3 regions of the Oceanobacter sp. ABM4_470 genome follow, and region 2 is predicted to be linked to each of the others. Evidence: predicted binding sites of a transcription regulator. Region 2 holds the regulator's gene; each other region holds the start of a gene.

Region 1 (7,159 bases), 1.4 Mb from region 2:
GCGGCGTTTAAAAAGCACTGAGCAGACCAGACTCAGTCATTGTCCCGGTTACGACACTCATCCAGTGCGTACTGCACCTGATCGGTGTTAAAGCCCCGATAGGCCAAAAAGCGATACAGCTTGGCCTTGTCTTTCTGTTCCGACAAATTCAGACCGTTGGCTTTTTTCAAGGCCGCGTCACGGGCCATTTCGAACCAGTCGACTTCAGACTCTTGCAAGCCTTCCCGAATCAGGGATTCCGCAACGCCTTTCTGGCGTAATTCCTGAAACAGCCGCACCGGGCCAATATTACGCAGGGTTTTGGTACGGATGTAACTGCCAACATAGCGATGGTCGCTTTGCCAGCCACGTTCAGCCAGCTCATCCAGAACACGGTGAAGGTCGTCGGCGGATGCCGCACGGGAGAGGAGTTTTTGCTGTAGCTCCCAGCGCGAATGCTCACGCCGGGAAAGCAGATCAACCACTGCGACCTTCAGAGCCGCAGCGTCGAGGGGATCAGGATTCTGCGGTTTCTTCATCAGAGTCTGCGGCAGCCGCTTCGTCTTCAGTCACGCTGGCGATCAGCTGAGCGCGGATACCGGCTTCGATTTCAGCCGCGATTTCCGGATGCTCTTCCAGGTACGCAGCAGCGTTTGCCTTGCCCTGACCGATCTTGTTGTCCTGATAGCTGTACCAGGCGCCGGACTTCTGCACCAGATCACACTTCACACCCAGGTCGATCACTTCGCCCATGTGGTAGATACCACGGCCGTACATAATCTGGAATTCCGCCTGACGGAATGGCGGAGAAACCTTGTTCTTCACCACTTTAACGCGGGTTTCGTTACCGATAACTTCATCGCCCTGCTTCACGGAACCGGTACGACGGATATCCAGACGAACAGAGGCGTAGAACTTCAGCGCGTTACCACCGGTAGTGGTTTCCGGGCTACCGAACATCACACCAATCTTCATACGAATCTGGTTAATGAAGATCACCAGACAGTTGGCGTTCTTGACGTTACCGGTGATCTTACGCAACGCCTGGGACATCAGACGAGCTTGTAGACCCACGTGGCTGTCGCCCATTTCGCCTTCAATTTCAGCTTTTGGCGTCAGTGCGGCAACGGAGTCGACCACGATCACATCAACGGCACCGGAGCGAACCAGGCTGTCACAGATTTCCAGTGCTTGTTCACCGGTATCTGGCTGGGAAACCAGCAGGCTATCGAGGTCGATGCCCAGCTTCTCGGCATACAGCGGGTCCAGCGCATGCTCAGCATCGATGATGGCAACGGTTTTACCCGCTTTCTGTGCCTGCGCCATGGCGGACAGACACATGGTGGTTTTACCGGAGCTTTCCGGGCCGTAGATCTCAACGATACGTCCCATTGGCAGGCCACCAATGCCAAGCGCAATATCCAACCCCAGCGAGCCGGTGGAAACGGCCGGAATGGCTTCGCGTGGCTGTTCGCCCATCTTCATGATGGCGCCTTTACCAAACTGGCGTTCAATCTGGCTCAGTGCTGCATCCAGTGCTTTTTGCTTGTTCGCGTCCATTGAATTCCTCGTACCCGTCAGGGAAGTTAAAACGTATGGCGATAATTTACTGTAAATTTGACCAGTAGTTAAACACAGATTTTGACCAACGCCAAGAGAACAGCATCAAAATACTGGATGAATTAACAGGATTATTTTTCAGCGGTTCAGGCTTGCTCCAACCAGTGCGACAAGCCCTTGATGGCATGCATCACTGCCTGTTGCCGAACGGCTTCGCGGTCGCCATCAAAGTGGCAGACCTCGGAATGCAAACGGCGATGATTGCCCCAGGCAAACCATACCGTCCCTACCGGTTTACCCGGTACTGCCCCGCCCGGCCCGGCAATGCCGCTGGTCGCCACGGCGACATCGGCATTGCTGTTACTGACGGCACCGACGACCATCTCACGCACGGTTTGCTCACTGACCGCTCCGTGCTGTTCCAGAGTTTCAGCCTCAACGTCCAGCAGCGCCATCTTGGCTGCATTGGAATAGGTCACGAAACCACAATCAAACCACTGCGAAGATCCGGCCAGATCGGTACAGGCCGCTGCGATACCGCCGCCGGTACAAGACTCTGCTGTAGCCAGCATCCAATGACGCATTTTCAATTGCTCGGCCAGCTCCTCGGTTGCAGATTGCAATGACATGGTTGTGTTCTCCAGCAGCACAGGTTACGAAAACAAGTATGCCCCGAAACCGGGGCATACTTAAGGGGACATCTATTTAATCCGGTGCTCACTCTGGGCTACCGGGTGGTTTCGAATCACGAAGCCGACTTGCAGGCCTGACGGGTCAAGTCAAAAGTCGGCGACACAGAGTCGAGATCATCCGGCAGCCCCCGCAGGGCGCGGGTTGCCGCCGCCCAGTGCGGTGTTGACGAATTTGAAAAGGACTCGTCATTTCGCTGCATCCGTCGCCTTGCACTGAACAACGGCAACACTCGCGCAGAGCCGTGCAGGATTAAATAGATGTCCCCTTAAGGACCCATATTGAGAAGAGGTCCTGCAGGTTGTCGTAACAAGACGGCGAATGCAGTGGAATGACAGCTCCTTAATGCACAATACCAAGTGATTTAGTCACGCCATTGCGAGTATTGGTAAAGTCCAAGTAAGCGACTTTGATGTCATAAAACTTACCCATATGATCAATCTTGTACATGATCACACCGTGATAATCGAAATTTTCACCTTCCACGACATCACCGAATACGGACCCTTTTTTGTCTTGCTCGGCGGTAAAGTGGGCCTTTAGTTCAACAGCGACAGAGTCTCCGTCCATCACAAAGTTGACTACAGTCAGCTCCTCTTTCATAACAGACCATATCTTGCGGTAATGCTCTTTCACTTCCGGAATGCCGTTTAATACAAGGTGGCCATTTTGCATACGCATGTTATCGGCGTAGTAGGCCTCAAATGCCAGCGGGTTCTTGTCATTGAACATGGCAATATAATTATCAAATGCGGCTCGATTAATAACCTGATAATTTTTAGTGTGTTCCGGATTGTAGTTATCAGCAGTCGCCACGGGTGCCATGAACACGGCGCTGCCAACAAGACCAAGAAGACAAATTGAGGTTTTTATAGTTTTCAACATAACGTTATTCCTTTCATTTTTTATTTTCACTGAAAGTGAGAGAGTAATAGGGACTACCAGGCTGTCGACCCGCCATCCACGGGTAAATCGGCCCCCGTTACCCAACCTGCTTCATCGGAGGCCAGATAGATGGCCGCATATCCAATATCTTCCGGCTGGCCCAGGCGCCGGATCATGGTTTTGTTCAACACGTCATCACGGAACCCGGGGATATTTTCCAACGGTTCGCGGGTGGCGGTAGTTTCAATCAAGGCCGGTGAAATGGTATTCACCCGTATATTGAATTCACGCCCTTCCATCGCAAGCTGACGTGACATCGCCAGCACTCCACCTTTACCCGCGCAATGGGCGATGGCGGGCAACGGCTTGAACGCGTTATGAGCATTGGCGGAAGCGAAGTTGATCACCGCCGCAGCGCCACTTTTTTTCAAGTGCGGCCAGGCTTTCTGGCAAGTCAGGAACACCACGCTGAGTTCACCGTCGAGGGTGCGCTTCCAGCCTTCGTAGTAGTCCATGTCTTCGAGCCAGGCGAAGGCACCAAAGGCTCCGGCGTTGACCAGAATATCCAGCCGACCATGGGTTTCGATGCAATGGTCGATCAGACGTTGAACGTCTTCCGGTTGGGTCAGATCACACGGTGCCAGCGAGGTCATTGGCGTGCCCTGCTCGGCTGCCAGCTGGTCGGTTTCGGTGGCCGTGGTTACGTTGATGTCTGCGCCGACCACTTGAGCCCCCGCAGCGGCGAACATTAGAGCGCAACCACGGCCAATTCCAGAGCCACTACCGGTGACGATAGCGACCTTGCCTTCAAGGCGATTGTTCTTATTCATGTTTTTAGTCCCTTTGGTCGGACGTCTGATGTCAGGCGTCGGACGCTTATCCTGCAATTCCGAAGGCTCCCACGCAGGAGCGTAGAAGCCAGGTCGCAAGTTTCGCGAATAAATTCGCTCCTACGCTGCGAGGGCGTCGGCTCGCGTCAGTCGTCCGACCTATTTGCTCTTACGGAACGGCAATGACGCCAGGAAGGCCATGTCCTTCAGCTTCATCATTTTGAGGCCAGCGCGGGCTGCGTCGGCGTCGAGGCGGGCTTCCATCGGCATGGTGCCGAAGCTCTTGCCCTTGATGATGAGTTCGCCGTTTTCCTGACCGATGGAGTCAACGCTCATCAGCTCTTCGTCGGCTGGGCCGCGCAGCACCATGCCGCCTTTCTTGACTGCCGCTGCGGCGTTAGGATCACCAGCATCCTGTCGAGCACCTTTGGCAACGGAACCGAAGTCCATGCCCAGTTCTTCGAACATCTTCTGCGCGGTGGCACGGCCTGCACCGTAAACACCACCGCCCGGATGCTGGAACGGGCCAGCCAGGTAGAGATTCTTGATGCCCGGAATGGTGAACTGGCCGAGGTCCGGCGTCGGACGGTGGCCCGCGCTCTGGTACATGTACGGTGCTACGCCGTGCAGGTCGCCGCGCACCATGGAGTTCGGTGAGCTGCGTTCCAGATCCACCGGCGAGCAGATGGTGCGCATGATGATGTTGTCGGAGGTCAGGTTCTTGACGAACTTGCGGTAATGCTCCAGCGACAGGTCACCGATTTCTTCCTTGAACTCGTCCCAATGCTTGCCGGCCCAGCGTTCGTCTTTGACGTCGTATGGCGCAAAGGTGATGCCGTGGAACATGCCTGCGCCTTCCGGTACTCGGGTCTTGTCGCCAATCGATTCATCACCACCGGCACACAGGCGGCGCTTGGTTATCAGGCCACGTTTAAGGTCGTCAAAGTCGGCACACATTTCGTCGAGGGAGTCGGTTGCCATGAATTCCAGCATGGTGGCGTGACCGACGTCTTCACCGGCATAGTACTGAGCGTTTTCTTTCAGGTCGTAGTGAGAAACCATAATCGAGAACGGCGCCAGCGTAGCGCGCTCGGCACGCTTCAGGATTGGCTCGTCAACACCTTCGACGAACTTGCGAATTACGTGTGGGTGAATGGCACCAATCACCGCGTCCTTGGCCATGATCTTTTCACCGTCGGACAGCTCAACACCTTTGGCCTCGTCTCCAGACATCAGGATCTTACGCACTTCGGAATTGCAGCGTACTTCCCCACCGTGGTGTTCGATACAACGCACCAGCGACTCGGTCAGCTTGCCGGAACCGCCAACTGGCTGCGAAACCCCGTAAGTGTGAATGATGCCCGGCATCAGCAGTACGCCCATACCAGTGCCCAGTTCGTTCGGTGCTTGCAGGTTTTCACTCACCAGACGCAACAGGTGAATTTTGATCTTGTCGTTCTCGTACAACTGATTAACCAGGTCGAGGCAGTCGCGGCTCATATAGTCGAGCATGATGCGACCTTCTTCGGTGCGGTCCAGCATCGCCATCATCTCGCCCAGCGGCGGTGGTGGCGAGTACAGGCCCGGCATAAAGACCTTGAGGAAGTCTTGGCTCATCTTCACGAACGCCCGATAGGTTTCGGCGTCTTTTTTTGAGATTTTGGCGAAACATTCGCAGGTCTTGTCGATATCTTTATAGGTGTACAGCACCGACTGATCCGGAAAAATCGTCGCGTGCGGTACGTGGGAATAATGGTAATCCAGACCGTGCTGGCTCATCAGGCCCAGTTCGTCCTGACGAATCATCGGGTTACCCTGAATCATGATGTGAACACTGGAGTGCTCGTCATGCCAGTATCCCGGCGTGTTGATCTGCTGGGTGGATACACCGCCACCCGGATAGGATTTACGCTCCAGAACCAGTACTTTTTTACCAGCCTTGGCCAGATAGGCAGCGGCGACCAGACCATTGTGGCCTGCGCCCATAGCAACGACATCGTAGCTGTTACTGCTCATTTGGATTTCCTCAATTGTCACGCCAGCCGCGGGATCTCGGTTGTGGTGCTGACTGGCGATCGGTTACCGGGCTTTATCCCGGACTCTAGCGAATATCTGAATCAGAAACGGGCTGGCCACTCAGGCCAGCGACACCGCCTTGTTACGAAACAAACGTTGACCAATCATTAGCAGGGTGGCGATTGGCAGTACGAACTGACCAATCAAACCAATCGCCGCAGCGTGCGTACCAGTCACATCCTGCAGGCCAACCACCACCATCGGGGTGAAGAACTGCCCCAGGAAGAAAGCCGCCATCCAGGCACCAGTGCCCAATGCCCGGCGATGGTTCGGCAAATTAATCATGTTCCAGACCATCAGGGTCGGTAACATCAGCCCGGCGCCCAGGCCAGTGATCAGCATTCCAGCCACCATGATTTCCGCATTACCACCGGCACCACCAATCAGCAGGTAACCAATACCCACCAGCGCCAAGGCAGTACCCAACCTCAAGGCAGTTCCAAACCAGGCCACGTTAATCAGAAAGCGAAAGCTGATGGAGCCAAGAACAACAGCAACCTGGCCCAGGGATGCAAGCAGACCAATGGTGCTGGGAGCAGTGATATTGACGCTGTGCAGCAAGTAACCAATGTGCACCTGAACCGACATAAACAGAATGGCTCCGATCAGGGTCACTGCGCAGATACCGGCGATTTTCAGCGGGTTCCACATGGCTTTTTCTTCATCGGAGAGGGATTCCAGCAAGTGCTGCGGTTCAGCACGCTTGGGTTCCCACAATACGATCAGGGCCATCACTGCCAGAATGATGGAAATGCTGTACACCATGAACGGGGTGCGCCAGCCAAATTCACCCAGAGCTCCGCCAATGGCAATAAACAACACAGCGGAAGCGGATGAGAAGGTGGTGTTCAGCGCCAGATAGCGTTCGCGCTGGACGCCAGAATAGTAATCACCGATCAGAGCCACCGACGACGTCATAATGATGGCTTCCGCCAGCCCAACCCCGATACGAGTGCCAATAATGGTTGGTAATGAATCGATAAAGACAGGTGCAACACCGAATGCCGCGTAGAGAAGCAGACCAAAAACCAACAGGTTTTTACGTCCTGTACGGTCGGCAATGACACCGACAATCATGGAAAACAGTGCAATTACCAGCCCGGGGGCCGTCAGTGCCATCGGCACCAGAAATTCAACGT
Region 2 (7,159 bases):
CAAGCTTGCGATAAGGCGAATCCGCGGATGCCGTTGCATCAACGACAGCCTTCAGCACCGCCTCAGCGCCTTCCGGCACATTACACACCACCAATGCGTTGCATCCCGCTGCCATCGCCAACTCAGCCCGCTTACGGTAGTCACCGTATTTGGCCGCGCCTTCCATGGTCAGATCATCACTGAAAACCACGCCGTCAAAACCCACCCGCTGACGCAGCAACTGCATCCAACGCTGAGAAAAACCAGCGGTTGATACCGGGTCGACCGCCGGGTACACCACATGGGCAGGCATCACCCCGTCCAACAGCCCCGCTGCCGACAACTGTTTGAACGGGCGCATATCGTACATCAGCTGAGAGTAGCTGCGATCATCCAGCGGCAACTCCTTGTGGGAATCGGCTTCAACAGCGCCATGCCCGGGGAAATGTTTGCCTACGGCTTTCATACCCGCCGCTCGCATCCCCTGAATAAACGCCGACGCCAGCTGGGCAACCACCGCAGCACTGGTGCCAAAAGCGCGATCACCGATCACCCGGGAGCACCCTCGCTCAATATCCAGTACCGGGGCAAAACTGGTATCAACACCCACCAAAACCAGTTCAGCAGCCATTACAAAGCCCAGTTTTTCAGCCGCCTCGACAGCCAGATCCGTGTCAGCCGCAAAACATTCACCCAACCGCATCATGGCTGGTAGACGAACAAAACCGTCTCGGAAACGCTGTACCCGACCGCCTTCCTGATCAACAAACACCGGCAACTCCGGGCGTTCGCGGCGTACCGCATCCAGCAATTGGGTTAACTGACTGCGGCTCTGATAATTACGAGCAAATAGAATCAATCCGCTTAATGCGGGTGAGTCCAGTACAACACGGTCTTGTGGAACCAGTTCGGTACCGATCAAATCGGCAATTACACCCACCGATGGGCGGGGTTCAGACGTGGTCAGATCAAACGACATGGGATTCTCGAAAAGCTGTGTTCCTGTATCCAGACCCGGGTGCCAGCGGGCACCAAATCGAACAACGTCAGCAGGTCTTCATTGCGCATACGCACACAGCCATGAGACTCCGGCCGCCCCATAGGTTCCGTATCCGGAGTTCCGTGAATATAAATATAGCGTCGCATCGAGTCGACATTGCCCATGCGATTGCGGCCAATCTCCAAGCCTTGCAGCCAGAGAATACGGCTCAGAATCCAATCCCGGCTGGGGTGCTGTTCGGCCAACGCCGGCGAATAGATTTCGCCGGTAAAACGACGTCCAACAAACACGGCATTGATGGGCAGGCCGTCGCCAATACGGGCGACGACACGATGCCAACCGCGCGGCGTGCAGCCACTGCCGTTTCGCTCACCAACGCCATTCAGCGCGGTAGACACATCAAACAGATAGCAGCGATCTTCAGCGCTAAAACGCAGCGCCTGATCAGCAATGGAAATTTCAATCGTGGGCGCATCCCGCAGCCCAATAGTGTCGACAATCATACGTTCTCGGTATCGAAGGTCAGTCTTGGTGTGGAGCCTGAAAGCCCGACGACAGGAACGGCACCAGGTGGTCAATCACCTGCTCGATACCGCTGCTGACGCCGAGGTCGTGTTCTGCCATGGCGGTTAATGACTCAACCCCGGACAGGGTAAACACCGTCGCCCCCAACATAAAGTGAATACGCCAGAATCGCTCCTGATCATCCAGCCCCGGCGACGCAGCGGTTACCAGTGTCATAAAACGGCTGAACACCTGGCCGTATTCATTGCGCAGGAATTTCCTCAAATGTCCCTGCTCTTGTGAGTAAGCCAGGCCCAGCAAACGCATGAAAATGCCCACGCGACGAGTGCTGCCCTTGCCAGCTGCCAGCGCGGTACCCGACAGCAAACGCAGCAACTTGCCGAAATCTGGCGTATCGCCATTCAGCTCGGCTTCGTACTGGGCCAGCGCCTCGTCCAGACTGGCGCAAAACGGCGTCAGAAAGCGGGCGAATACGGCTTGAATCAGTTCTTTCTTGGAACCGAAATGGTAATTCACCGCGGCCAGATTCACATTGGCTTTGCTGGTAATGTTACGCAGCGAGGTTTCGGCAAACCCGCGCTCGGAAAACAATTCTTCAGCGGCATTAAGAATACTTTTGGCGGTGTCTTTCTGGGCCATGGGGCTGAGGTTCCATGCATTATTGTTGTTTGAAACATACGTTTGAAACGCAACTGAATCAAATCTATTTCCTAAAAACGGCGCTAAAGTACTGGAAACACTGTCGTTACCGCGTAGAAAAGCGTCAACCCGAATACGTATTCAAACAAACTGGCAAATAAAACCAGAGCCTCTAAACCGTTCCCACCTATACCAGCCAGGAAAATCCGTAACTTATCCCCCAGCCCGACGATTTCTCCCCAACCAGTCCAGCCCAATAAATTCAATGAGCAATAGACCAACAAAAAATAAACACTGTGGGTTTACACAGTATTTTTTACTGTATATATTTCCAACCACTGTACAGATAAACAGATATGGAAAGACACATGATCAAGCTCACCGCAAGACAACAGCAGGTGTTGAATCTGATTCGTAGCCGAATCGAGGAAACCGGATTTCCGCCAACCCGTGCGGAGATTGCCAAAGAGCTTGGGTTCAAGTCTCCCAATGCCGCCGAAGAACACTTGAAAGCACTGGCGCGCAAAGGGGCTATTGAGATCATGCCAGGTGCCTCACGCGGGATTCGTGTGATTGAAACCCAACAGCCAGGTTTGCCTATCGTCGGTCGTGTGGCCGCTGGTGAACCCATTCTGGCGCAAGAGCACATTGAAGATTACTGCAACCTGCCGACCGGTTTTTTCAAACCAGATGCCAACTACCTGTTGGAAGTACACGGCGACAGCATGAAGAACATCGGCATTATGGACGGCGATCTGATTGCGGTTCACAAGTGCGATACCGCTCGTAATGGTCAGGTGGTGGTTGCCCGGGTTGAAAACGAAGTGACCGTCAAGCGCCTGGAAAAGAACCGCAACAAGGTTCTGTTGCACGCCGAAAACGAAGCATACGCGCCGATTGAAGTCGATCTGCGCGAACAGGAATTTAACATCGAAGGACTGTACGTCGGCGTCATTCGCCGCCACTAAGTTCTCAGTCAGTTATCACGAGGTCAGCCGCCATGCGCCAGATGAGTTTGCAAGTCGATCACCAGCCTGATTTGTCTCTCAGCAGCCGGATTCAGGATCGCAAGACCCTGAATGTCCAGCCAGCCAAAGGCAGTCTGACCGAAATGATTCTGAGTGACGACAGCGCTATCCAGCCGATGCAGCTATTACCGATGCTGGCGCAGTGTAATTCCAGTAACCGCTGGCTGATGTGGCTTAGCCCGAATCGGACCCTGAACAAACAGTGGTTGGAGAGTATTGGCCTCGGTACCGCTCCGGTAGTCCATATTGATCTGTGCCAGGACACCCAAATGGCGTTGTGCGAACGTATTATGGCCAGTGCCAACAGCCATTTGATCATTGAATGGCAAGGTGGTCTCAGCAGCGAGGCTCGCAGAAGCCTGCGCCAAACAGCCGCCCAAAGTGGTACTCATGTGGTACTGGTTCACAGCAGCCTCTGACAGTGCGACGGTTCAATGCCTTACTGGAACAACAAGGCTCAAAATCGAAGCACAAAAAAAGCAGCCATTGGCTGCTTTTTTCGTTGCTGGGTATCTTATCCACGCTTTGGGCTGATGTTTTACAGGTCATTAGCCATCAAACAATGAGTGCGATACCAGACAGATCAATGTACCTTGTGAGACGGCGCATCAATATCAAATTCTTCGTCGTCCATATCAAAACCAGACAACTCACCCACTTTACGCACACCGGCTTCCAGCATGACGCGGGCAATATCTACATGATGCTCACTCAAACTGGCTTTGGCGTCGGCTGAAAAATGAATACGCACCAGCGCATCACCGTCTTCTTCGTCATCAACCCGACGAAGCGCCACGTCACCATTGGTAAGCTCTACAATCTCAAAGAAGCGTGCCATAGAAGGTCTCACGAAAATTGGATGGCGAGTGTAACATAAAGATAACAAGAGTAACGGCCAGCATTGCCGACCGCAGGGAAATCCAGCTGTTCAGTACCTGCCAAAATAGCCGCAAGTGCCGATTCTTACTGAACGTGTTTAAGCGACAAACCCGAGTATCCGCAGTATTTACAAAAACACCCGCCACATGGCGGGTGTTTTGAGTAACTGGACTTCATGAATCGCAGGTTCAGCTTTCCTTGTGATTCCCACGCTGGCATTCAATCAGGGCCTGTAACTCACCCAATATGCCCAGCAAGATTTCCGCACGGCTTTGTTCCGCCGGTGCACTAGCAATCAGATTACCACTCGGCTCAACCTGTTCGACGCTGCTCGGCTTACTGACCGCCGCCAGTTGCTGGGCATCACGCAGCATCTGCTGCAGCTGCCCCAGCCAACCGTAAACATCAGCTTCCAGCTGTTTCAGCTCTTGCATGTCGGCAATGGCAAACGCAGCCTTGGCGAACAGTTCAGCCAGGTCGTTGACCTTGCCATTCACGTTCACCAATCCAGCCAGCTCATTGAGGTAGCAACGATAGGCGGCGCCCAACTGCAATACGGCACCGTCTTCCAATGCCGTCGCCAGCGCATGATTGTCTGCCAGCTCAACCTGCTCCAGCATCAGTCGACACTGGTACAAACGCTGATTGGTCTGGCCTACCCAGTTAATTGCTGCCATCAGAAGTCCAGCGTCACACCAAAGTGAACGCCTTCGCCCAATTCATAACGGTCGCTAACATCTTCAAGACGCACACCGTTGTAGCGGTAACCCATGTAAACGCGAGCAGTCGGAATAACCGCGTATTGAGCGCGAATATCGGTGCTCAGCAGGCTTTCGGCATCACCGAAGGAAACTACCTTGGGCGCATAGTAAGCGTAACCGGCCAGGCTGAAGTCCGGGTGCGTTGGCAAGTTGGCGCGGAAGAAGCCACCCACACCAACAGCACCACCCTGGGCGTCGATATCGGTATCAAACAGGAAGGCTTTACCACCTACACCGAAGTACAGGTTCTTGTTGCGGTTTTTCAAATCAACCACATGCAGGCCCGCACCCAGCAGGTCGCCGTCGTCCATGTCGTGCAAGCCGGACAGGTTGATGTGCAGGCCAGAGTCGGCCTGGGTGGCGTCGTAGGCCAGTCGAACGGATTCGTTAGCCAAACTGAAGTCCAAGGTACCTCCCGCCTGTGCGGAAACAGCAGCAACAGACAACAGGGTTCCCGCAATTGCACTACGAGTGGCCACAGCAATACCTTTCATATTTCCCCCAAGGAAGATCTTTTTGCCGAAGCTCCGCTCCGGCACACAAAATTAACGTAAGCGCATCATAGCAGCGCCCCGGTACTCTATAAACGCACATCAACCCACGTGGTTGACATGGCTTACAGAGCCGGGGCGCTGCACTGAGTAACAGTAGTTAGGACTGAATCCCGCTACCGATTACTTCATCAGATCCAGCAACAGTTTGTTCAGCTTACCAACGTATTCCGCTGGGTTTTTCAGCTGAGAGCCTTCGGCCAACTGCGCTTGGGCATGAATCAGACCCGCCAGTTCCTTGAAGCGATCTTCATCCTGCTCCTGATCCAAACGGGCAATCAGTGGATGAGTCGGGTTGATTTCCAGTGTCACATCAGATTCAGGAACATCCTGACCCGCAGCTTCCAGCATACGGCGCATGTGGCCACCCATGTCGAACTGCCCTACCACCAGGCAGGCCGGTGAATCCGTCAGACGAGAGGTAACACGTACGGTTTTTACATCTTCCAGAGCGTCCTGAACGCGTTCGATCAGTGCCTTGTGGGTTTCTTGCAGTTCTTCCTGCTGTTTTTTCTCTTCTTCGTCCGCCAGATCATCCAGATCCAGTTCACCTTTGGTGATGTCCTGGAACTGCTTGCCGTCGAACTCGGACAGATGACCAACCATCCATTCGTCAACGCGGTCAGTCAGCAGCAGTACTTCAACGCCTTTCTTCTTGAAGTATTCAATGTGCGGGCTACCCAGAGCGCCTTCAACGCTCTCTGCGGTGATGTAGTAGATCTTCTTCTGACCCTCACGCATGCGCGCAACGTAGTCAGCCAGACCAACATTTTCAACAGTGCCTTCCGACTTGGTGGTGCAGAAGCGGAACAGACCTGCGATTTTTTCCTTGTTAGCGAAATCTTCAGCCGGGCCTTCTTTCAGCACTTCACCGAACTGATCCCAGAACTGCTGGTACTTTTCAGAATCGTTCTTGGCCAGTTTGGTCAGCGTATCCAACACGCGCTTCACCAGCGCGGAACGCAGGCTGTCGACTTGCTTGTCCTGCTGCAGAATTTCACGGGATACGTTAAGGGACAGGTCGTTGGAATCCAGCACACCCTTCACAAAACGCAGGTATAGCGGCAGGAACTGCTCGGCGTCGTCCATAATGAACACTCGCTGAACGTACAGCTTCAGGCCACGGGCACTCTCACGGTTCCAGAGGTCGAATGGCGCCTTGGACGGGATGTACAGCAGGCTGGTGTAATCCAGTTTGCCTTCCACCTTGTTGTGCATCCAGGTCAGTGGTTCCTGCCAGTCGTGGGAAATGTGCTTGTAGAACTCGGTGTATTCTTCGTCGCTAACGTCCGACTTCTGACGAGTCCACAGCGCCTTGGCTTCGTTCACTGCTTCGGCAGGCTGCTGGGTCTCATTGCCTTCTTCATCAGTGGTGGTTTCCTGCGGCAGGAATACCGGAATGGCGATGTGATCGGAATATTTCTTGATCAGGGAACGCAGACGGAAGCTGTCGGCAAAATCTTCTTCACCTTCTTTCAGGTGCAGGGTAATGCTGGTACCGCGATCGGCTTTCTCAACACCTTCGATCGAGAACTCACCTTCACCGGCAGATTCCCAACGCACGCCAGCATCAGCGGCTTTGCCGGCACGGCGGGTTACAACCACAACCTTGTCGGCCACGATAAATGCGGAGTAGAAACCCACACCGAACTGACCAATCAGTTGGGAATCGGCTTTCTGGTCGCCAGTCAGCTTGCTCAGGAAATCAGCAGTACCGGATTTGGCGATGGTACCCAGGTTGTTCACCACATCATCGCGATCCATACCAATGCCATTGTCGGCAATGGTCAGAGTGCG
Region 3 (7,159 bases), 1.8 Mb from region 2:
AAGTACGGCGCGAACGGCGAAATCCGTGCGATTCCAGGTGCAAACCTGCCACTGGCTACCCTGGGTACTTTCATCCTGTGGATGGGCTGGTTCGGTTTCAACGGTGGTTCTACCCTGCAGCTGTCTGGCGTAGGCGTTGCCAACGAAGTTGCTTCTGTATTTGTTAACACCAACGCTGCTGCGGCAGGTGGTCTGATCGGCGCTCTGCTGTTGGCCTTCATCCTGTTCCGTAAGGCTGACCTGACCATGTGTCTGAACGGCGCGCTGGCGGGTCTGGTTGCGATCACTGCAGAACCTGCTGATCCATCACCTTTCCTGGCGACTGTTATTGGCTTCATCGGTGGTGTGATCGTAGTGGTATCCATCCTGACTCTGGACAAGATGAAAATCGACGATCCAGTGGGTGCGATCTCTGTACACGGTGTTGTTGGTCTGTGGGGTATCTTCGCGGTACTGCTGTCCGACTCCGACGCAACCTTCGGCGGCCAGCTGGTTGGCGCTCTGACTATCTTCGTATGGGTATTCGTAGCTTCCCTGATCACCTGGGGCATCATCAAGGCGGTTATGGGTCTGCGTGTTAGCGAAGAAGCAGAATACGAAGGTGTGGATATCTCCGAATGTGGTATGGAAGCTTACCCAGAGTTCACTGGTAAGTGATCACTGAGTAACTCCTGAGAGATTCCATCTCTGCTTGAAAACCCGGCTTCGGCCGGGTTTTTGCGTTTATGGGGTCGGGAGTCGGAGGCCTCAGGAGGAACGTCCAACTGACCGCTCAAAAGGACAACTCGGGTCGTTTGCCATTGCGCCGATTGCCTGCTGCTGTTCGGCATGCCAGATTTAGACAAACGTTTGATTATTAGCCGACAGCCGGAGCACCGGTCAGGAGCGACCATGAACAATAACAACGCGTTGACCATGCAGGACTGGTTCGACCTTTACGCGGTCAGTCACCGTAATCCCACCAACAAGGCGATTCATTGGCTCTGTGTGCCTTTGATCTACTGGATTGTGGTTGGATTACTGGCATCCTTGCCGTTCCCTGATGCGGGACGTCAGTGGGGGCTGAACTGGGCGGTGTTGGCGGCGGTGCCTGCGATGTTGTTCTACTGGCGTTTGTCCGCACCGATTGCGGCGGTGATGTTGTTAGTGACCGGCGTGTGCCTGTTGGCGCATGAATGGCTAAGCAGCCAGCTGGCAGCGGTGTGGTGGTTTTACATCGGCCTGTTTGTGGTGCTGTGGATTTTGCAGTTTGTCGGCCACCACATTGAAGGCAAGCGCCCGTCTTTTTTGAAGGATGTGCAGTTTCTGCTGATCGGCCCTGCCTGGTTAATCGGCCATATCTTCCGCCGATTTGGGGTTCGTTATTGAGTTATTTCTCGGTAAACGTGAACCATAAAAAAGCCCGCAATTGCGGGCTTTAAAGGTGTTGGCCTGTGTTAACTGCTTACAGGTCGTCGAAGTCGTAGTAGTTGTCCAAATCCTTTTCCAGACGTTTACGCTCCAGATGCGCCTCAATGGCGCGGCGGGCGACCAGCTTCGGAGACATATGGCTCTCCTTGTTGACCACCACATTGCCATCCGTGTCGATCGAAACCACTTCTTCGTGCGTATCCAGTTTTACAGCAGCGTCCATAGCCCAGCTCCTTGTTATAGTTAGGAATACTGTGTCTATTTTGCCGGTTTATGGTTGCACTGACATGACATAAATGGCGTGTCATGTCACATTTTGGGATTTCGTCCTGATTGGCCACTTTTTGTACGGCGAGCTTTGTGCTGGCCTGTTTGGCGTGTTGGCAGCCTGCTGGCTGCCGTTTTCATTACCGCATTCCGCTCAGGGCTGTTCGATATTCGGCAGCGTGTGTTCTTCGTGCTGATCCAGTCGCAACGACTTGATGCTGCGTTTGATATTGCCCAGATGGAGGGCAAATTCCGGCCCGCGCTGCTGGGTTACCGCGACCGCCAGCATGTCGATGATCATCAGGTGCGCGATGCGCGAGGTCATCGGCGTGAACTGATCGGTGTCTTCCTCGATATTGATATGAATCGGCAGGTCTGCGGCCTGACTGACCGGCGTATTGGCCGGTGCCAGGCTGATGATTTTGGCACCGTGTTGCTGGGCCAGGGCAATGGAATTCAGCAGGTCCTTGGTGCGGCCACTCTGGGAGATGGCAACGGCGACGTCGTTGGGTCCGAGGGTCACCGCCGACATTGCCTGCATGTGCGGATCACTGTAGGCAGCGGTGGCAACGTTAAGGCGGAAAAACTTGTGCTGGGCGTCGGTGGCAACCGCGCCAGACGCACCATAGCCATAAAACTCGACCCGGGTTGCCAGACTGATGACCTTGGCAGCTTCGCCGACCTGTTCCGCCACCAGTTGGGATTTGACCTGATGCAGCCGTTGGATGGTGGTGTCGGCAATCTTGCTGCACAGCTCATCAATGCTGTCGTTGTCGCCGATGGCGAACTGACCGATGTTGTTGCTGATGGCCACTTCCTGGGCAATACGAACCTTGAACTCCTGAAAGCTGTTACAGCCAATGGCGCGGCAGAATCGCACGATGGTGGGTTCGCTGACATGAGCCTCCTGGGCCAGATCAACAATGCGCATGTGCACAACCTGTTGCGGCGACTTGAGGACGAACTCGGCAACCTTGACTTCGGACTTGCGGAGATCGGGAATGGATCTGGAAATCTGAGCCAGAATAGGGCTGTTTGTCACGATAATGGGTCTGCATTCTTGAAATTATGGAAAAGATTATACGCCGCTCGGCGGGCTTTCGTCGCCATACTTCTAGGTGCTGTACAAAAAAACAGGTACATTGTGATTATCGACCCTGAAAAGCAGCCATCTGATACACTCGCCGCATGGATATTTCATTACTCGTAGACCAATTGAACGACGCCCAGCGCAACGCCGTGGCGGCCAACTCACCCCATCAGCTTGTGCTTGCGGGGGCCGGTTCGGGCAAGACCCGGGTGCTGGTACATCGCATCGCCTGGCTGTTGCAGGTAGAGCAGGTGTCGCCGTTTGCTGTGATGGCGGTGACCTTTACCAACAAGGCTGCCCGCGAGATGAAAGGGCGTCTGGAGCAATTGCTGGAAGTGCCTGCCAACGGCATGTGGGTGGGCACCTTTCACGGTCTGGCGCATCGACTGCTGAAGCATCACTGGCGCGAAGCCAAGCTGCCGCAGTATTTCCAGATTCTCGACAGCGATGACCAGCTGCGGCTGGTGAAGCGCTTGATGAAAGCCAATAACGTCGACGAGAGCCGTTATCCGCCGAAGCAGTTGCAGTGGTTTATCAACGAGCAAAAAGACGAGGGCCGCCGGGCCGCTCATGTACTGCCGTCGGCCGACCCGTTTGCCCGCACCCTGCGGGATTTCTACTTTATCTACGAAGAACACTGCCAGCAAAATGGCATGGTCGATTTTGGCGAAATCCTGCTGCGAGCCCATGAACTTTGGCTGCAGAATCCCGACCTGTTGCAGCACTACCAGCAGCGTTTCAGCCACATTTTGGTGGACGAGTTTCAGGACACCAACAACATCCAGTACGCCTGGATTCGGAACCTGGCAGGGCAGTCGGTATCCGTCATGGCGGTTGGGGACGATGACCAGTCCATCTACGGCTGGCGGGGCGCCAATATTGGCAATATCCGCAATTTCCAGTCCGATTTCCCCGGTGCCGAGCTGATCAAACTGGAGCAAAATTACCGCTCAACGGCCAACATCCTGGCGGCAGCCAACGCCGTGATTCAGAACAACAGCGGCCGTTTGGGCAAAAACCTGATCACCGATGGTGAGGATGGCTCGCCGTTGCGTTTGTACCGCGCTTTTAACGAGCAGGACGAAGCCCGCTACATCGCCGATCTGGTGGAAGACTGGACCCGACAGGGTCGTCAGCGCACCGAAATGGCCATCCTGTATCGTTCCAATGCCCAGTCCCGCACGCTTGAAGAAGCCATGCTGCGAGCGGGCATTCCGTACCGCATTTATGGCGGTCAGCGATTCTACGAACGGCTTGAAATCAAGAACGCCATTGCTTACCTGCGGTTGCTGATGAACCGCGATGACGATGCTGCGATGGAGCGGGTAATCAATGTGCCGTCGCGGGCGATTGGTGAGAAAACCCTCGACGTCCTGCGTTCAGTGGCGCGGGATCAGGGCTGTTCGTTGTGGCAAGCCTGTTCCATGGTGGTCCAGCAGGGGGCTTTGCCCAAACGCGCCAGTACCGCGGTGGACGGCTTTATGGAGCTGGTTGATGAGCTGAGCGTGGGCATTGAAGAGCTGGAGTTGCACGAGATCGTCGATAACGTGATCCAGCAATCCGGTCTGATCGCTCACCATCAGAAAGAAAAAGGCGAGAAAGGTCAGGCCCGCATCGAAAACCTCGAGGAGCTGGTCAACGCGGCCAAGCTGTTTGAGGGCGAAGACGAAGAGGTGCCACAGCTGGCGCAATTCCTCGACAGTGCGGCGCTGGATGCGGGCGAAGGCCAGGCCGAAGAATACGACGACGCGGTGCAGATGATGACGCTGCACTCAGCCAAGGGTCTGGAATTTCCGCAGGTTGTGCTGGCGGGCATGGAAGAAGGCCTGTTCCCGCACAAAATGTCGATGGATGACGGTGATGGCCTCGAAGAAGAGCGCCGTCTGGCCTACGTTGGCATCACCCGGGCGATGGAGCAGTTGGTGATGACCCATGCTGAAAGCCGTCGTCTGCATGGTCAGGAAAATTTCAGTACGCCATCACGCTTTATTCGCGAAGTGCCGTCCGAGCTGATCGAGGAAGTACGACTGAAAAACAGCGTCACCCGGCCAGTCACGGCCCGTGACAGTCAGCCCCGTCGAGCCATGTTCACCAAGGGCGCAGACCTGCCCTTTGGGCTGGGTCAGAGGGTCTTTCATGAGATGTTCGGCGAAGGCACCGTCTTGCAGTTTGAAGGCCAGGGGCCAGGGCTGCGCGTGCAGGTGAACTTTGACGATGCTGGCAGCAAATGGCTGGTGGTCAGCTTTGCCAAACTGACGGTGCTGTAGCCCCTGACAATACCGACGTCTGTGCTGGCGTCGGTTTATTTCGCCTTGGGTACCCGGCGAATGCGGCCGGTGTCGTCGATGGCGACGTACACAAACACAGCATCTACCACCTTGCGGCGTTCATCTTCATTCGGATTCTGGGTCCAGACTTCAATAGCAATGCGAATGGACGATGAGCCGATATCCAACAGGCGGGTGTAAAAACACACCGCTGCACCGACCCGAATGGGCGACATAAATACCACCGACTCCAGTGCCACATTGGCAATACGACCCTTAGCGACCCTGGCTGCAACAGTTTCGGCAGCGTGGTCCATCTGTGCTACCACCCAGCCACCGCTGATATCGCCATGCACATTGGTATCACCTCGGGTCGGGATCAGCCGCAGAGCCAGTTCGCCACTGGGAGACGGCACAGAGTCGTCCTTTGATACTGGTTTCATCGCCACACTCATTATTTGAAATTATTAGTGAGCAGTGTACTGCTTTTCGGTTCATCGCTACACCTGCTGACAGGGCTGTCTGCGCCTGCGAGTGAAAAAATCGAAAATTCTTCACGATTCCGTCTAGCCTGTAACTTTAATGTCACAAAACAGTAACAGTATGGCGGCGGTCAGATTTGCAGAGCAGCCTTTGCAAAACAGGTGTCTTACCTGTGGTTGAGTGCAGGTCGTAATGTCGCAACGAAGGAAACATCATGAAACGTACTATCGCAGCCGGTGCTCTGTTGCTGGCAACTGCTTTCAGCTCCTCTGCTTTTGCAGAGCGTAACTACATCAGCGTCGTCGGTTCTTCTACCGTATACCCATTCTCCACTGTTGTGGCCGAGCGCTTTGGTAAGTCTACTGACTTCAAAACCCCAAAAGTTGAATCTACTGGTTCCGGCGGCGGTCTGAAGCTGTTCTGTTCCGGTGTGGGCGATGCGACCCCGGACATTACCAACGCTTCCCGTCAGATCAAGCAGTCTGAAATCGAGCTGTGTGCCAAAAACGGCGTAAAAGACATCGTTGAAGTAACCATCGGTTTCGACGGCATTGTGTTCGCTCATTCCAGCAAGGTTGATAACGTTGAACTGACCCGTAAGGACATTTTCCTGGCTCTGGCCAAGAACGTTCCAGCCACTGACGGTTCCGACACCCTGATCGAAAACCCGTACAAAACCTGGAAAGACGTTAACCCGGCGCTGCCAAACACCCCAATCAAGGTTCTGGGTCCACCACCAACGTCCGGTACCCGTGATGCTTTCGTTGAGCTGGCGATGGAAGGTGGCTGTAAGCAGTTCCCGTTCATCAAGGACATGAAGAAGTCCGACAAGAACAAGTACAAGGCCGTATGTCACGGTCTGCGTGAAGACGGCGCCTACGTTGAAGCTGGCGAAAACGACAACCTGATCGTTCAGAAGCTGGACGCCAGCCCTGAGTCCTTCGGTATCTTCGGTTACAGCTTCCTGGAGCAGAACGAAGACAAGGTTCAAGGTGCCATTGTTGACGGTGTGAAGCCAACTTTCGACAACATCGCTGAAGGTTCTTACCCAATCAGCCGTTCCCTGTTCTTCTACGTCAAGAAGGCTCACATCGGCGTGATCCCTGGCATTCAGGAATACCTGGCCGAGTTCACTTCCCCTCGCGCCATGGGCGAAGACGGTTATCTTGCTGACAAAGGCATGATTCCTATGCTTGAATCCGCCCGCAAGGAAGTAGAAGCAAACGTTAAGGCTCTGAAGACCCTGTAAGTTTGTTGCTACCATCAACCCGGCCTGCCGGGTTGATGGACTACCTCCGATACAAATCCGGCTTAGGCCGGTAATTTCGTTTAATTTCAGGCCTGTCTCATGACGTTCAGCTTCCTGCTCATCACCATCGCGATTCTATGCGTTATCGCATATCTGGTAGGCACCCGGCGCGCCAAGTCACTGGCTTCGGCCGATACGCCACTTTCCTCCCTGCCAGGCCATTACGGTTCCCTGCTGTCCTTGTGGACCTGTTTGCCACCGCTGTTACTGATGCTCCTGTGGGGCATTATGGACGAGCCGGTTATTGATCATTTGTTGGTTGCCCAACTGCCTCAGGCAGTGCAGGAGCAGGGCGGAACCAGTGTGCAACTGGCGCTGAGCAAGGTTCATAAC

Evidence for each region. Region 2 encodes LexA, which represses DNA repair genes until DNA is damaged. Its sites were predicted from a motif close to TACTGTNTANNTANACAGTA; they were not measured.
Region 1: a site for LexA is predicted at 1,587-1,606, ahead of recA (recombinase RecA). Genes of this name have one in related genera too.
Region 3: a site for LexA is predicted at 2,797-2,816, ahead of uvrD (DNA helicase II). Genes of this name have one in related genera too.

The regions. Positions count from the first base shown of each region.
Region 1 covers NZ_JBSWTR010000001.1:144,871-152,029, reverse strand. The annotation lists gene ACXADJ_RS00620 (regulatory protein RecX) at 33-518, opposite strand; gene recA (recombinase RecA) at 496-1,539, opposite strand; gene ACXADJ_RS00610 (CinA family protein) at 1,686-2,168, opposite strand; gene ACXADJ_RS00605 (nuclear transport factor 2 family protein) at 2,572-3,114, opposite strand; gene ACXADJ_RS00600 (SDR family NAD(P)-dependent oxidoreductase) at 3,168-4,001, opposite strand; gene ACXADJ_RS00595 (phytoene desaturase family protein) at 4,104-5,960, opposite strand; gene ACXADJ_RS00590 (MFS transporter) at 6,081-7,159, opposite strand, start outside.
Region 2 covers NZ_JBSWTR010000001.1:1,577,013-1,584,171, forward strand. The annotation lists gene nagZ (beta-N-acetylhexosaminidase) at 1-958, opposite strand, end outside; gene ACXADJ_RS06980 (L,D-transpeptidase family protein) at 943-1,482, opposite strand; gene ACXADJ_RS06985 (TetR/AcrR family transcriptional regulator) at 1,502-2,143, opposite strand; gene lexA (transcriptional repressor LexA) at 2,512-3,111, shown strand; gene ACXADJ_RS06995 (cell division inhibitor SulA) at 3,144-3,590, shown strand; gene ACXADJ_RS07000 (hypothetical protein) at 3,755-4,009, opposite strand; gene ACXADJ_RS07005 (DUF6586 family protein) at 4,239-4,727, opposite strand; gene ACXADJ_RS07010 (YfaZ family outer membrane protein) at 4,727-5,305, opposite strand; gene htpG (molecular chaperone HtpG) at 5,486-7,159, opposite strand, start outside.
Region 3 covers NZ_JBSWTR010000001.1:3,357,128-3,364,286, reverse strand. The annotation lists gene ACXADJ_RS14835 (ammonium transporter) at 1-657, shown strand, start outside; gene ACXADJ_RS14830 (Mpo1 family 2-hydroxy fatty acid dioxygenase) at 892-1,368, shown strand; gene ACXADJ_RS14825 (PA3496 family putative envelope integrity protein) at 1,445-1,633, opposite strand; gene ACXADJ_RS14820 (MurR/RpiR family transcriptional regulator) at 1,832-2,719, opposite strand; gene uvrD (DNA helicase II) at 2,866-5,034, shown strand; gene ACXADJ_RS14810 (acyl-CoA thioesterase) at 5,070-5,477, opposite strand; gene ACXADJ_RS14805 (PstS family phosphate ABC transporter substrate-binding protein) at 5,732-6,766, shown strand; gene pstC (phosphate ABC transporter permease subunit PstC) at 6,866-7,159, shown strand, end outside.